DNA from 4 places in the Oceanobacillus sp. FSL K6-2867 genome. Region 3 is predicted to be linked to each of the others. Evidence: riboswitches for the same ligand, from Rfam matches in the RefSeq annotation. Region 3 holds a riboswitch; each other region holds the start of a gene.
The links. Region 3 has a riboswitch for S-adenosylmethionine ahead of NSQ77_RS16795 (LLM class flavin-dependent oxidoreductase). Riboswitches for the same ligand answer to the same signal wherever they lie in the genome.
Positions count from the first base shown of each region.

Region 1 (3,135 bases), 1.8 Mb from region 3:
TTCACACACTCCAGCTGCTGTCAAAAACTCAGCTTTAACAATGCTTTCTACCTCGTTTAACCGACGCTCGTGCCTTTGCATTAAAGTTTTTACACGTTCACCCAAGCGATAGATATTCTCACCATGCCCCGGTAAGACTAACTCTGTCGGATAATGCTGCATCCGCTCAACTGATGCAAAATAATCGTTTAATGGATCGAATTCCTCGCCTGTCCACAAACCGATTACAGGAGAAATGTTATTTAAAATATGGTCACCAATTAGCATTAGCTTCCTGTCTTTTTGATAAAAGCAATAATGATCTGGAGCATGACCTGGTGTCCAAACAGCCTCAAACAACTGATTCCCTAACAGCATGGTATCTGTTTCTTCAAAGAATCCATCTGGTTCAAATTCATAGATAAAGGAATCATTCCCAATTTTGCCAGGCAAATCCGGGCCCCCATGCATATGAAGCAAATCAGCCAGATTTTCTTTAATTCTAGCTTTATCACGATGTTTCAACATTTCCTTATATCCAAGTTTCGATATAAAAACGGGAACACCCTTTTGATCCTGAAACCATCTCGCAAGACCAATATGATCCTGATGTGTATGTGTTAAAACAACCTTTTCCACTTCGACACCAGTATCGAATAGCGATTCCCAAGTCGCAATTGCTTCTTCTGCATAAATCCCTGTATCAATAACGGTATAGCCATTCTCCCCTTTTACAAGATAGCTATTTACCTCTTGCATTCCTCCAGGAAAACGAACGACTAGCTTTTCTATACCCTCACAAACATCTACTAACAAATTATCATCCCCATTATACAAAGCTCTTTCTATACTATTAATTTTAGCGTTCATCAGTTAGATTGCAAGAATCTCTAACTTTTGCAGTGGATTTTCACGCTACATGTAATTTTCTTAACTTTAATGGTTGACATTCAGAATCGTATGGAGTATTCTAATTATTAATTTCATACAAAAACTTTCTTATCCAGAGAGGTGGAGGGACTGGCCCTATGATACCTCGGCAACAGACTTTTTAAGTACTGTGCCAATTCCAGAAGCAATGATTGCTTGAAGATAAGAAGAGATATTAGACGATACGGTACCTAAACCTCTTCTTATTTTTAAGAAGAGGTTTTTTCATTTCTCTTAAGATGTTAAAAAAACTATTGGGGGGATTCAATTGTCAACGGTTCAAGCAGGAACAGAATTGCAACAGGCAATTGCATTACTGAAAGAAAAGAAATGGGTAGATCTCACGCATGCGTTTGGTCCAGATTCACCACATTTTTCAGCATTTGATGATGCGGAATTCAAGACGCTTTTCACACATGATGATGGCTTTTTCGCACAACGATTTAACTTTCCTGGACAATACGGCACACACATTGATGCACCGATTCATTTTGTACAGGATCAACGTTACCTTGAAGAGCTTGAATTAAAGGAGCTTGTTTTACCACTTGTAGTAATCGATAAGTCAAAGGAAGCTTTAGAAAATAATGACTTCACCTTATCTAAAGAAGATATTCTAGCATTTGAAGCAACCAATGGAGAGATTGAAGCAGATACATTCGTAGCATTACGAACCGACTGGAGTAAACGTTGGTCAGATAAGACTGCTTTTGAAAATAAGGACGAAGCAGGCAATAGTCACTTGCCTGGATGGGGAATCGACGCACTGCGATTTTTATTTGAAGAAAGAAACATAAATGCTGTCGGTCATGAAACATTTGATACAGATTCCTCCATCGATGTCCGAAAAAATGGCTCACTCATTGGCGAGTATTATGTGCTGGAACAAGATACATATCAGATAGAGCTACTAACCAATTTAGATAAAGTACCAACAAAAGGAGCTTATATCTTTAATATCGTTGCCAAACCAGAAAAAGCAACTGGATTTCCAGTAAGATCTTTTGCAATATTACCTTAATAAAAATATGGAGGGATTTTCATGACGAAAACATTAATTAAAGCACCATTTAAAGCAGACCACGTAGGAAGCCTATTACGACCTGAAAGGATACATAAAGCGAGAAAGGATTTTAAAGAAGAAGCTATTTCCACAAGTGAGCTTCGTGCGATTGAGACAGAGGAAATTAAGCGAATAGTTGATAAACAAATTGAAGTTGGCCTTCAGGCTGTAACCGATGGGGAGTTTCGCAGAAGATTTTGGCATACAGATTTCTTAGAGCACTTTATTGGAATTGAAGGCTATGTACCAGACCATGGATTTAAATTTGTAGACGTAGAAACGGAAAAATACGACGTGCGCAATGTTGGAAAAATAGCATTTGACCCAGAACATCCATTCATTAAAGACTTTATTGAATTTAAAGAAATTGTTGGTGACAGAGCTGTCGCAAAACAAACAATTCCAAGTCCAAATCAGTTGTTCAATGCTGGAATTCGGAATACAGATGTCTATCCAGACATCGAGGTATATGCAAATGATATTATCGTCGCTTACCGTGATGCGATAAAAGCATTTTACGATGCAGGCTGCCGCTACCTGCAATTAGATGATGTTTATATTGCAGGATTGAGCTCTGATACGATTCCATTTAATGATAGTAAATTAACAAGAGAATATTTAATCGATTTAGCGCTCCGAGTTGCGAATGGTGTACTAGAAGATAAACCAGAAGATTTAGTTGTAACGACTCATTTATGTCGCGGAAACTATCAATCTACCTGGGCGTTTGAAGGAAGCTACGCAAAAATTGCACCAACATTATTCGCAAAAGAAAAAGTAGATGGATTTTTCTTGGAATATGATGATGACCGTTCTGGAACCTTTGAGCCATTGAAGTATATCCCAGAGGGCGGTGCACAAGTAGTCATTGGCGCTGTAACATCTAAATTTGGTGAACTTGAAGATAAAGAGGCATTGAAAGCACGCATTCAAGAAGCTGGTAACTATGTACCGTTGGAGCAATTAGCTTTAAGTCCGCAGTGTGGATTCGCATCAACCCACCATGGTAACAAGCTAACAGAAGAAGAACAATGGAAAAAACTGAAATTTATCGTAGACATTTCAAAAGAAATTTGGGGATAATTTTTCTTTCACATCTAAAAAATTAAAGAAAGAAGGAATAGATCATGACAAAAACTTTAGTAAAAGCACCTTTCAAAGCA
Region 1 is NZ_CP150144.1:852,500-855,634, forward strand. Features, by position in the region: gene NSQ77_RS03995 (MBL fold metallo-hydrolase) at 1-795, opposite strand, end outside; SAM riboswitch class I at 976-1,078, shown strand; gene NSQ77_RS04000 (cyclase family protein) at 1,178-1,930, shown strand; gene NSQ77_RS04005 (5-methyltetrahydropteroyltriglutamate--homocysteine S-methyltransferase) at 1,952-3,055, shown strand; gene NSQ77_RS04010 (5-methyltetrahydropteroyltriglutamate--homocysteine S-methyltransferase) at 3,100-3,135, shown strand, end outside.
Region 1: it holds a riboswitch for S-adenosylmethionine, as region 3 does, so the genes downstream of both, NSQ77_RS04000 (cyclase family protein) here and NSQ77_RS16795 (LLM class flavin-dependent oxidoreductase) in region 3, are expected to answer to the same signal.

Region 2 (3,135 bases), 980 kb from region 3:
ACGACCTCAAGAAATTCATCAGCACGGTCATAGCGTATATTTTTAGGTAATCTACCCGACAAACCAAGATTAATTGCCTCACTCTCTAAATACGAAGTTACTACATTCCAAGCAATTCTGCCTTCCGTCAAATGGTCCAGTGTTGAAAGCTGACGTGCCAGTGCATATGGCTGTGCATAGGTTGCTGAAATTGTCGGGGCAAATCCGATGTGCTTCGTTGCTGCAGCCATAGCTGATATTGGCATCAAGGGGTCATGTGCCGGCAATTGCACAGCATGTTTAATCGCAGCATCATGATTGTTTCCATAAACAGAATACGTACCAAGAACATCAGCAATAAAAACGGCATCAAATTTTCCCCGCTCCAGCACTTGTGCTGTTTCTGTCCAATAATGAATTCGATTATGAAATACTCCCTTATCTCTCTCATGTTTCCACAACCCCATGGAATGCGGGGATGGCGAGTTTTGTACAAATCCGTTCAAATGAATCTGCTTTTTCAAACGAAACACTCCTCTTATGGTATCAATTTCTATTCATCGTAAGCATTTAATGCGTTTACACTATGAGCGATTGCTGATCCAGCTTTAAGCGCTACTGCAACAAAAATTGCTTCCGAAATCTCATTTAAATTTGCTCCTGTTTTTTTCGCATTTTTTGTGTGCAAATCAATACAATATGCACAACCTGTTGTATGGGCACAAGCTACTGCAATTAACTCTTTTTCTTTCTCACTCAGATTTTCTGCTTTTATAGCCTGATGATCAAAATCCAGAAATGCCTTAAATGTTTCTTTATTTAACTTGGAAAATTCCTTTATACGATTAAAATAGGATGCTTTATACAGCTCCTCATCCCCGTTTTCATCATAAGCATTTAGTGCATTTACTCCATGCGCTGCTGAAGATCCCGCCTTTAATGCTGTTGCGACAAAAATTGCCTCTGCTACCTCTGCTTTGCTTGCTTTCTGTTTTTTCACATTTTTGACATGTAAATCAATACAATACGGACACCCGGTAATATGCGCCACAGCAACTGCAATTAATTCTTTTACCTTTACCGATAATTCCCCTTCAGCCAATGCTTGATTATTAAAAGCAAAAAATGACTCAAAAGCATTGGGTGCATGTTTCTTTAATTCGTGAATCCTTCCAAAGTAATCCTTTCTGTACAAGCTATCTGTTTTTGTTATACTCATTTTCTTCGCTCCCTTTTTCAATTTAAATTTACCTATTCATCGAAATATAATTTTTCCTATCATATTACTTGCCTTTAAAGTAAATTAAAAACCTCTTCCGATGAGGAAGAGGTTTTATATCTCTAATCTCATCTTTCAAGCATATGCTTGCTGGAATTAGCACCTTGTTACATTTTGGTAACGGTTGCTGCAGGATCATAGGACCAGTTCCTCCCCTGACTCTTGATAAGAAAAATCATATTCAATTTGTAGGAATTGTTCACATCATACACCGGGCAATAGAACTTGTCAACTATATTTTTTGAATTTACTACAAAAGTTAGATATATGATGTCGATTAACGTTCCTTTGTCCTATTTACCCGCTTTTTACTGAAACGAGTTGATTCCAAAATGCTATGCAGAAAGCTTATTCTTATCTAAATCCTATGCAGCCCCAATAATCCAATACTCTTGTACTACTGCATCATCCTTTGCCTTGAATATATCAACACCATTAAAGATCCCTATTCAATTCAAAACAGCCACGATCTGTTGTGTTTCTGTTTTTCACAGTTCCCGCATACATACCAGCAAGAATAGTACCCACACAGTGCGCTCCTTCTTTATCTTGACAATGCAGTTTGTTACTTCTAGCGATAAGTTATTGTGTCTGTAAAAACCGCCAGCTGTATGTAATTCTGATAGGATGCATCAGGGTTTTAATCGTTTCTCTAATATCAAATAAAATCGTTTTCATAATTAATTATCTGGGACAGACACGAATCTCCTTACTGCTTCATAAAGATGTTATATAGGCAAAAGCCCATTCTTGAAGCAGATTGTTCTTTAGGAGGTGACCTGAGTTTGTCCGGGATTCTATCTGTGCTTGCTCTTCTAATTAAGGAAGCCCTCTTTTTCGTTTCTTATGTAAAAAATCATGCATTCCCGCAACCATTACCCCCTGATGAAGAAGCGAAATACATTGAGGAAATGCAAAATGGAAACGAAACAGCTAGAAACAAACTGATTGAACATAATTTAAGACTTGTTGCTCACATTGTAAAAAAGTTTGAAAATACTGGTGAGGATATGGAAGATTTGATTTCCATTGGAACAATCGGTCTTATAAAAGGGGTTGAAAGCTTCTCTACAAATAAGGGAACGAAATTGGCAACATATGCTGCTCGTTGTATAGAAAACGAAATATTGATGCATCTGCGTGCATTGAAAAAGGTGAAAAAAGATGTTTCATTACACGATCCAATTGGCCAGGACAAAGAAGGCAATGAAATCAGCTTAATTGATATACTCGAAGCAGAGAATGATAATGTAATTGAATACATCCAATTGAATATGGAAATCGCCAAAATGCAAAAATATTTTTCTGTACTCGATAAACGAGAACGGGAAGTGATTATTTATCGCTATGGATTAAATGACTATAATGAAATGACACAGCGAGAAATTGCAAAAAAATTGAATATATCGCGCAGCTATGTATCACGAATTGAGAAAAGAGCCCTTATGAAGGTGTTTCATGAGTACTATCGAAAGGAGCGAAATAATTAGGTTAATTTACAAGTTATCAAAAAGCCCAGAAACATGAATTTATCATTGTCTCTGGGCTTTTGCTTTTCTTATAATTGTTTTTTTATATGCTTTTGACTACAGCAATAATTAGTTGTGCTGCATTTTTAGCGGCCGTTTCAAGAAATTGATCAAACGAGATGGATGATTTTTTTCCTGCAATATCAGATAGTGCGCGAATAATAACAAATGGCTTGTTGTACTGATGACAAACCTGAGCAACAGCTGCTGCTTCCATCTCTGAGGCCAGCATTGTCGGGAATTTACCATGAACAAACGCAACACGTTCGGGATCTTCCATAAACGAATCTCCAGTCGCAATAATTCCTTGCTCACAATTTATATCCATATTTTTTACTGCAGCAACTG
Region 2 is NZ_CP150144.1:60,831-63,965, forward strand. Features, by position in the region: gene NSQ77_RS00300 (LLM class flavin-dependent oxidoreductase) at 1-503, opposite strand, end outside; gene NSQ77_RS00305 (carboxymuconolactone decarboxylase family protein) at 533-1,198, opposite strand; SAM riboswitch class I at 1,324-1,430, opposite strand; gene sigK (RNA polymerase sporulation sigma factor SigK) at 2,044-2,748, shown strand; gene mtnN (5'-methylthioadenosine/S-adenosylhomocysteine nucleosidase) at 2,831-3,135, opposite strand, start outside.
Region 2: it holds a riboswitch for S-adenosylmethionine, as region 3 does, so the genes downstream of both, NSQ77_RS00305 (carboxymuconolactone decarboxylase family protein) here and NSQ77_RS16795 (LLM class flavin-dependent oxidoreductase) in region 3, are expected to answer to the same signal.

Region 3 (3,135 bases):
AACAGGCTCTTCAAACGTATCTCCATCCACATATTTTTCCAGTGCGCTTATAGAATTAAATAATTGAACACCCAGTCCTTTTCCAGCACGATTATGCTTCGTTATAAATTTCTTCCCTTCAAATGCCTGTGCTGCTTGTAAAATATTCTCTCTTCCAACAGCAGCAATTGTTTTCGGTGTCTTAACTCCATACTTTTCAAGCTCAAGGTATTGCAAAACCTTGCTTACTTCAAGCTGCAATGCACGGCTTCCATTGATTACTGTTCTTCCATGATGCTCTAACCATGCAAGAACAGCATTCGTTAATTCTGGTGCAAACCGATTTCCACGTGTGTGTGACGAAGCACTCATTCGATTGTAAAAAATCCCTTCTGGAGGTGCTGTGCTCAAATCAATCTTACCGCTATCAAGCAACCAATCTTCAAAAGGCAAATTAAGCTCTTCTAATCGTTTCAGCAGATGTTCAGTCCACTCATTATTTTCATGGATGACATATATTTTACTCATTTTTATTCTCCCCTAACTTAAATACTCGTTAATGATTTTCGTATTTCCTCAACCTTTGGCATCACTTGATTTGCAAAGCGCTCCAGCTCTTCAAGCTGTGGCGAGCATTGTAATAATAGTTGATCTACTCCAGCCTCTTCATAAGCTAAAATTCGCTTGGCAATTTGTTCCGGTGTTCCAACAAGGTTTGGTCGCAAGCCTCGGTTTGACACTGAATAATCTTGCAATTTCAGCTGTTGTTCAAGCTCTGACTTCGCAGTAAAATCCTTCATTCCTGCATAACCAGCTGCATCTTTAACTGTCGTAATGCGTTTTAATTCTTCCTGTGCCTCTTCCTCCGTATCTCTGCAAATGACATAGGCAGCCATACTAAATGATTGCAATGCTTCTTTTTCAGCCTTCTTTCTGCGTTCCTTCATATCTTCAATTTTAGTCTTAACTTCTTCCACTGTACCGCCATGCATCACATATGCATCACAATAGGAAGTAATAACCTGCTTTCCTTTTTCACTCTCACCACCAGCATATAAAATAGGATTCGGCCGCTGAATTGGCTTTGGTGATAAATTCGTATTTGCAATGTTATAAAACTTTCCATCATAAGAAAATGTGTCTTCTGTTGTCCATAGTCCTTTTAAAACCTCTAAAAACTCACTTGTACGATTATAGCGATCATTATGTTCTGTAAATTCTCCGCCATATTGCTTTGCCTCTTCCTCCCACCAGCCAGAGACAACATTTAAAGTGAAACGGCCATTGCTGATACGGTCAATGTTTGCAGCCATTTTTGCCGTTACTGCCGGGTTATGAAATACTGGACGGACCGCGGTCATAATTTCAATTTTATCGGTAACTGCTGCTAGTGCGGCCGCTGTCGTCCATGCTTCAATTGAATCAGCTTCAATCCCTTTAATATCATTCAAATATAGTTCAGCAATTAATGTTGTATCATAGCCTAACTTTTCAGCATGCTGAATGACTTCCTTGGCATAACCATATGTCGGTGGCATGTTTTCATCTTCTACATTTCTTAGCCATCCGCCAAAAATCGGTAACCAAAATCCATATTTCATTTTTCCATCTCCCCCTTATCTCTGTTCAGCAAAAAAACCTCTATTCTAAGATAAGAATAGAGGTTTTACATGTTATCTATGTATGCTCTTTCTTATCTTTCAAGCAGTCTGCTTGATGGAATTAGCACAGTATTCTTATAAGAACCTGTTGCCGAGGCTTCCTTGGGCCATGTCCCTCCACCTCTCGTGATAAGATAAATCAAATAATAAAGTTGTTGGTTGAATAATAATATAAAACTTACGAAATGTCAATCAATTAATTCTTATAATTCTTAGTTGACTTATATGATTTGATATATTAGAATATATCCAACAATTAAAAATTCTTATCAAGAGAAGCTGAGGGAACTGGCCCTATGATGCTTCAGCAACCCCTAATTATTATTAGAAAGGTGCTAATTCCAGCGAGATTTTTTCTTGAGAGATAAGAGCTGATAAATGATGTAGTATACCCTCTTTTCTCTTTTTAGAAGAAAAGGGGGTTTTTTGGCCGTATTAAAAATTTGGTATGTACTAATTAAATATTAACTGCAAACTAATGTGCAATCCTTGACAGCAATTATTGCACATACTTGAAGAAAACGATCGAGAAGATAATCCGCAGTTTCTTTTAAGTACGATATTACAGGTGTTTCGCATAGTTCAAATAAAAAGCAAAAGGAGAATGTTTACATGAGTGAAATTATTGTCCTGTCTGGTAGTCCATCTGAATTTTCGAGGTCTGAACAGGTGCTCAAATATTTAGGTGCTTTATTAGAAAGCGAGCAATTTTCAGTAACCCACATTTCCGTAAAAGACGTACCATATGAAGATTTATTTCAAGGGAATTTCAATAGTTCATCTGTTAAAGAAATTGCAGCCAAAATCCAGAATGCCAAAGGACTTATCGTTGGATCTCCAGTGTATAAAGGTGCGTATTCCGGTGTGCTGAAAGCGTTAATTGACATACTGCCGCAGGACATTCTGAAGCATAAGCCAGTACTTCCGCTTATGACAGGCGGAAGTCCTTCCCATTTACTCGCTGTAGAATATACCTTAAAGCCAGTTCTCGCTACACTAAAAGCGCATAATTTAAAAGGTCTTTACCTGCTGGACAGACAAATTGATAAGCAGAAATCTCTTCCAATAATTGATGATGATATTTTGCAACGAACAAAGAAGCAGCTTTATTACTTTATCCAGCTTATAAATAATTCAGCTGCAAGAGAAGCTGTCACGTACTAGGGTTGTTAAAAAATTATAAAAGGAGAACTAATATGACTGCTAAACGTATTTTTTTAAACGCCTTTGATATGAATACTCCTGGACATCAATCACCAGGATTATGGGCACACCCTGATGATCAATCCCATCGTTACAAGGATAGTGAGTATTGGACTAATCTTGCAAAAACATTAGAAAAAGGACGATTCGACGCGGTATTTATCGCAGACGTCCTAGGAACGTATGATGTATATGGCAATTCCCGTGATGCTGCAGTAAAAAATGGGGTCCAATCTCCAGTTAATGATCCATTTTTAATCGTTCCTTATATGGCAGCAGTTACAAAGCATCT
Region 3 is NZ_CP150144.1:3,480,729-3,483,863, reverse strand. Features, by position in the region: gene NSQ77_RS16800 (alpha-L-glutamate ligase) at 1-507, opposite strand, end outside; gene NSQ77_RS16795 (LLM class flavin-dependent oxidoreductase) at 525-1,580, opposite strand; SAM riboswitch class I at 1,670-1,776, opposite strand; SAM riboswitch class I at 1,904-2,011, shown strand; gene ssuE (NADPH-dependent FMN reductase) at 2,253-2,804, shown strand; gene NSQ77_RS16785 (LLM class flavin-dependent oxidoreductase) at 2,837-3,135, shown strand, end outside.

Region 4 (3,135 bases), 820 kb from region 3:
ATATATTTGAATCCTGTTAATGTATCAAGTGTTTTTACATCATATGATTCTGCAATTGCTCTTCCAAGCTCTGTAGAAACAACCGTCTTAATCATACGTGGATTTTGGTAAACCTGTGGATTGGTATGCGACAAAATATAATCGAGCAATAATGCTCCAAGCTGGTTTCCTGTTAACACTTGGTATTCACCAGCTTTATTTTTAACTGCTACTCCTAAGCGATCAGCATCCGGGTCCGTTCCGAGCAAAATATCAGCATCCGTTTGTTTACCAAGCTTTATTGCCATCGTAAATGCTTGATGCTCTTCCGGATTTGGTGATGCTACCGTAGAAAACATCGGATCAGGTTCAGCTTGCTCTTTTACAACCGCTACATTCGGAAAATTAAGCTGTTCAAGTCCTTTCGTTACTAAGTTATAAGCCGTTCCATGCAAAGGTGTAAAGACAATCTGAAGATCCTTTTCCTGCTGATGCACAGTCTCGTCCATTTTTGTCATATGGTACAAACGCTCAAGGTACGCATTATCGATTTCATAACTAAGCCAATTAAGCAGGCCTTTTTCTTCTAATTCTTCTTTTTCCATAAACGGCACTGTCAGCTCATCTTCCGTCTTTTGGATCGACTCTATGATTAGACTTGCCTCTTCTGGAACAATTTGAGCACCTGTTTCATTGTACACTTTAAATCCATTGTATTCCGGCGGATTATGACTTGCAGTAATCATGATTCCTGCAACAGTTCGCAGATAGCGGACAGCAAAGGAAAGAAGCGGTGTTGGACGCAATGATTCAAAGATATGTGTTTTTATTCCATAGGAACCTAGCACTTTTGCCGATTCAACAGCAAATTCCTTTGACATATTTCTGGAATCATAGGCAATAACAACACCTCTGTCACGTACGTTAACCTGATTTGCTAATAAATAGTTTGCAAGCCCGTTAACAGCTTTCCTTACTGTGTAAATGTTCATCCGATTAACACCAGCGCCAAGAACACCTCGCATCCCACCAGTGCCGAATGTTAATTCTTTATAAAATGCATCTTCCAGCGCATGCTTATTATCTTTAATCTTATGTAATTCTGTTTTTAAATCTTTGTCGAGATCTTCAAATGAATCCCATTTTTGATAGACTGCTTCCCAATTGTTCACAACATTACCCCCTGCCATTATATATGTCAAAATTTTAGCATACTTTTATGCTTTATACTATAACTCTTTATCATAATATCTGGAAGTCATTCATAAAGATTGCCTGCAAAATACCCCTCCAAAAATTACGGGATGAGTACAGATCTTCTTTTTTAAGCAGTACCATTCTACATCTTAATTGTACCTTGTTCCTTTATGAAAGGAATGCTTTTGCTATAATAGATATAACTAATCAATTGGGGGTATAATCAATGACAAAGCAGCAACTGCTAGCAAAGCTGGATGAATTGAAATCCGATTATGTTCGTATTCAAAGTGATATGGACAAGCTGGAATACGTTAAGGGCAGAGTCTCCTCTGCAGAAGAGCAGTTAATTCGGTTGGAGGGTGAGATTGCGGAAGTGAATCGCCAGCTGGAAGAAATAGATGAATAATCAAGGACTAAAGCATAATCGCCTGGTTTATGCTGGAATAAAGCTTAACTTTTTATAAAAATATTTACTGTTTTAAAATTTGTCTTGACTTTTTTAAAAATTTGACTTATTGTATGTGATAATAAAAATAATACCGAATATTCTTATCAAGAGAGGTAGAGGGACTGGCCCTGTGAAACCTCAGCAACAGACTTTTAGTACTGTGCTAATTCCAGAAGCGTGAAGCTTGAAGATAAGAAGAGTACTTAGCACACAGCCAAACCCTCTTCTTATTTTAGGAAGGGGGTTTTTATTTTCACTATTTAACTTGCCCAGGCATAACAACCAATAAAAATCAGAAGGAGGAAAAATGATGAAGCGAAGTTTAGAGGAACGTTTAAAAGAAGGAACTGTAATTGCAGGAGAAGGTTATTTATTTGAATTGGAACGAAGGGGATATTTGCAGGCAGGATCCTTTGTTCCTGAGGTGGCTCTGGATAATCCTGAGGCATTGAAACAGGCATATAGGGATTATATGAATGCTGGTTCTGACGTTGTATTAGCTTTTACATACAATGCCCACCGGGAAAAAATGCGGATTATCGGTAAAGAAGATTTATTAGAGCCTTTAAACAGAAATGCCATTCGTTTAGCAAAAGAGGTTGCAAAAGAGCATCCAAAAGAAGAAGCGCTGGTAGCTGGAAATATATCGAATACTAATATTTTCAATCCAGATTTACCTGAATCAAAGGATAAAGTTAGAAGTATATTTGAAGAGATGGTGAAATGGTGTAAAGAAGAAGGTGTCGACTTCATAAATGGTGAAACATTTTATTATCATGAAGAGGCGTTAATAGCACTAGAGGAAATCACCAAACAAGGTCTGCCAGCAGTTATTACATTAGGATTAATGGGTGAGAATATATTAAGAGATGGTTTCACCGTGGAAGAATCCTGTAAAATACTTTCTGAAAAAGGCGCATTAGTGGTTGGAATGAATTGTTTCCGAGGTCCCGAAACGATGCAGCCATACCTTGCTGACATTCGAAAAAATGTAGATGGATATGTAGCAGGATTACCAATTCCATATCGTACTACAGAAGAAAATCCAACATTCTTTAACTTGCCCGATGGAGGATGCAGTTGTCACTTACCTACAGAAACAACTTTTCCTACTGCCCTGGATCCGCTGTACCACAACCGTTACGAGCTAGCTGAGTGGGCGAAAGAGGCAAAAGATATAGGCATTAATTATATTGGACTTTGCTGTGGTGCCTCACCAGCGATGCTGCGGGCAGTGGCAGAAGCTGTAGGCATTGAAACAGTTAATTCGAAATACTCTCCTGATATGGAGAAGCACTTCTTGTTTGGGAAAGACAAAACACTTCAAGAGCACAATTTAAATTATCGACTGAAAGCCTGATAGATTAATAATATGTGGAAGCCTAATTTCTCAATTAACACGAAGGAATTAGGCTTTTTTCATCGTTTCCTGTGCCATAAATTGATTCAGATACGTTATCCCTAAAGCTATAATTGAGCTTTCTTTCATTCCATACTATACTCCTGAA
Region 4 is NZ_CP150144.1:2,659,859-2,662,993, reverse strand. Features, by position in the region: gene NSQ77_RS13025 (phospho-sugar mutase) at 1-1,151, opposite strand, end outside; gene NSQ77_RS13020 (SE1832 family protein) at 1,403-1,585, shown strand; SAM riboswitch class I at 1,726-1,824, shown strand; gene NSQ77_RS13015 (homocysteine S-methyltransferase family protein) at 1,938-2,987, shown strand.
Region 4: it holds a riboswitch for S-adenosylmethionine, as region 3 does, so the genes downstream of both, NSQ77_RS13015 (homocysteine S-methyltransferase family protein) here and NSQ77_RS16795 (LLM class flavin-dependent oxidoreductase) in region 3, are expected to answer to the same signal.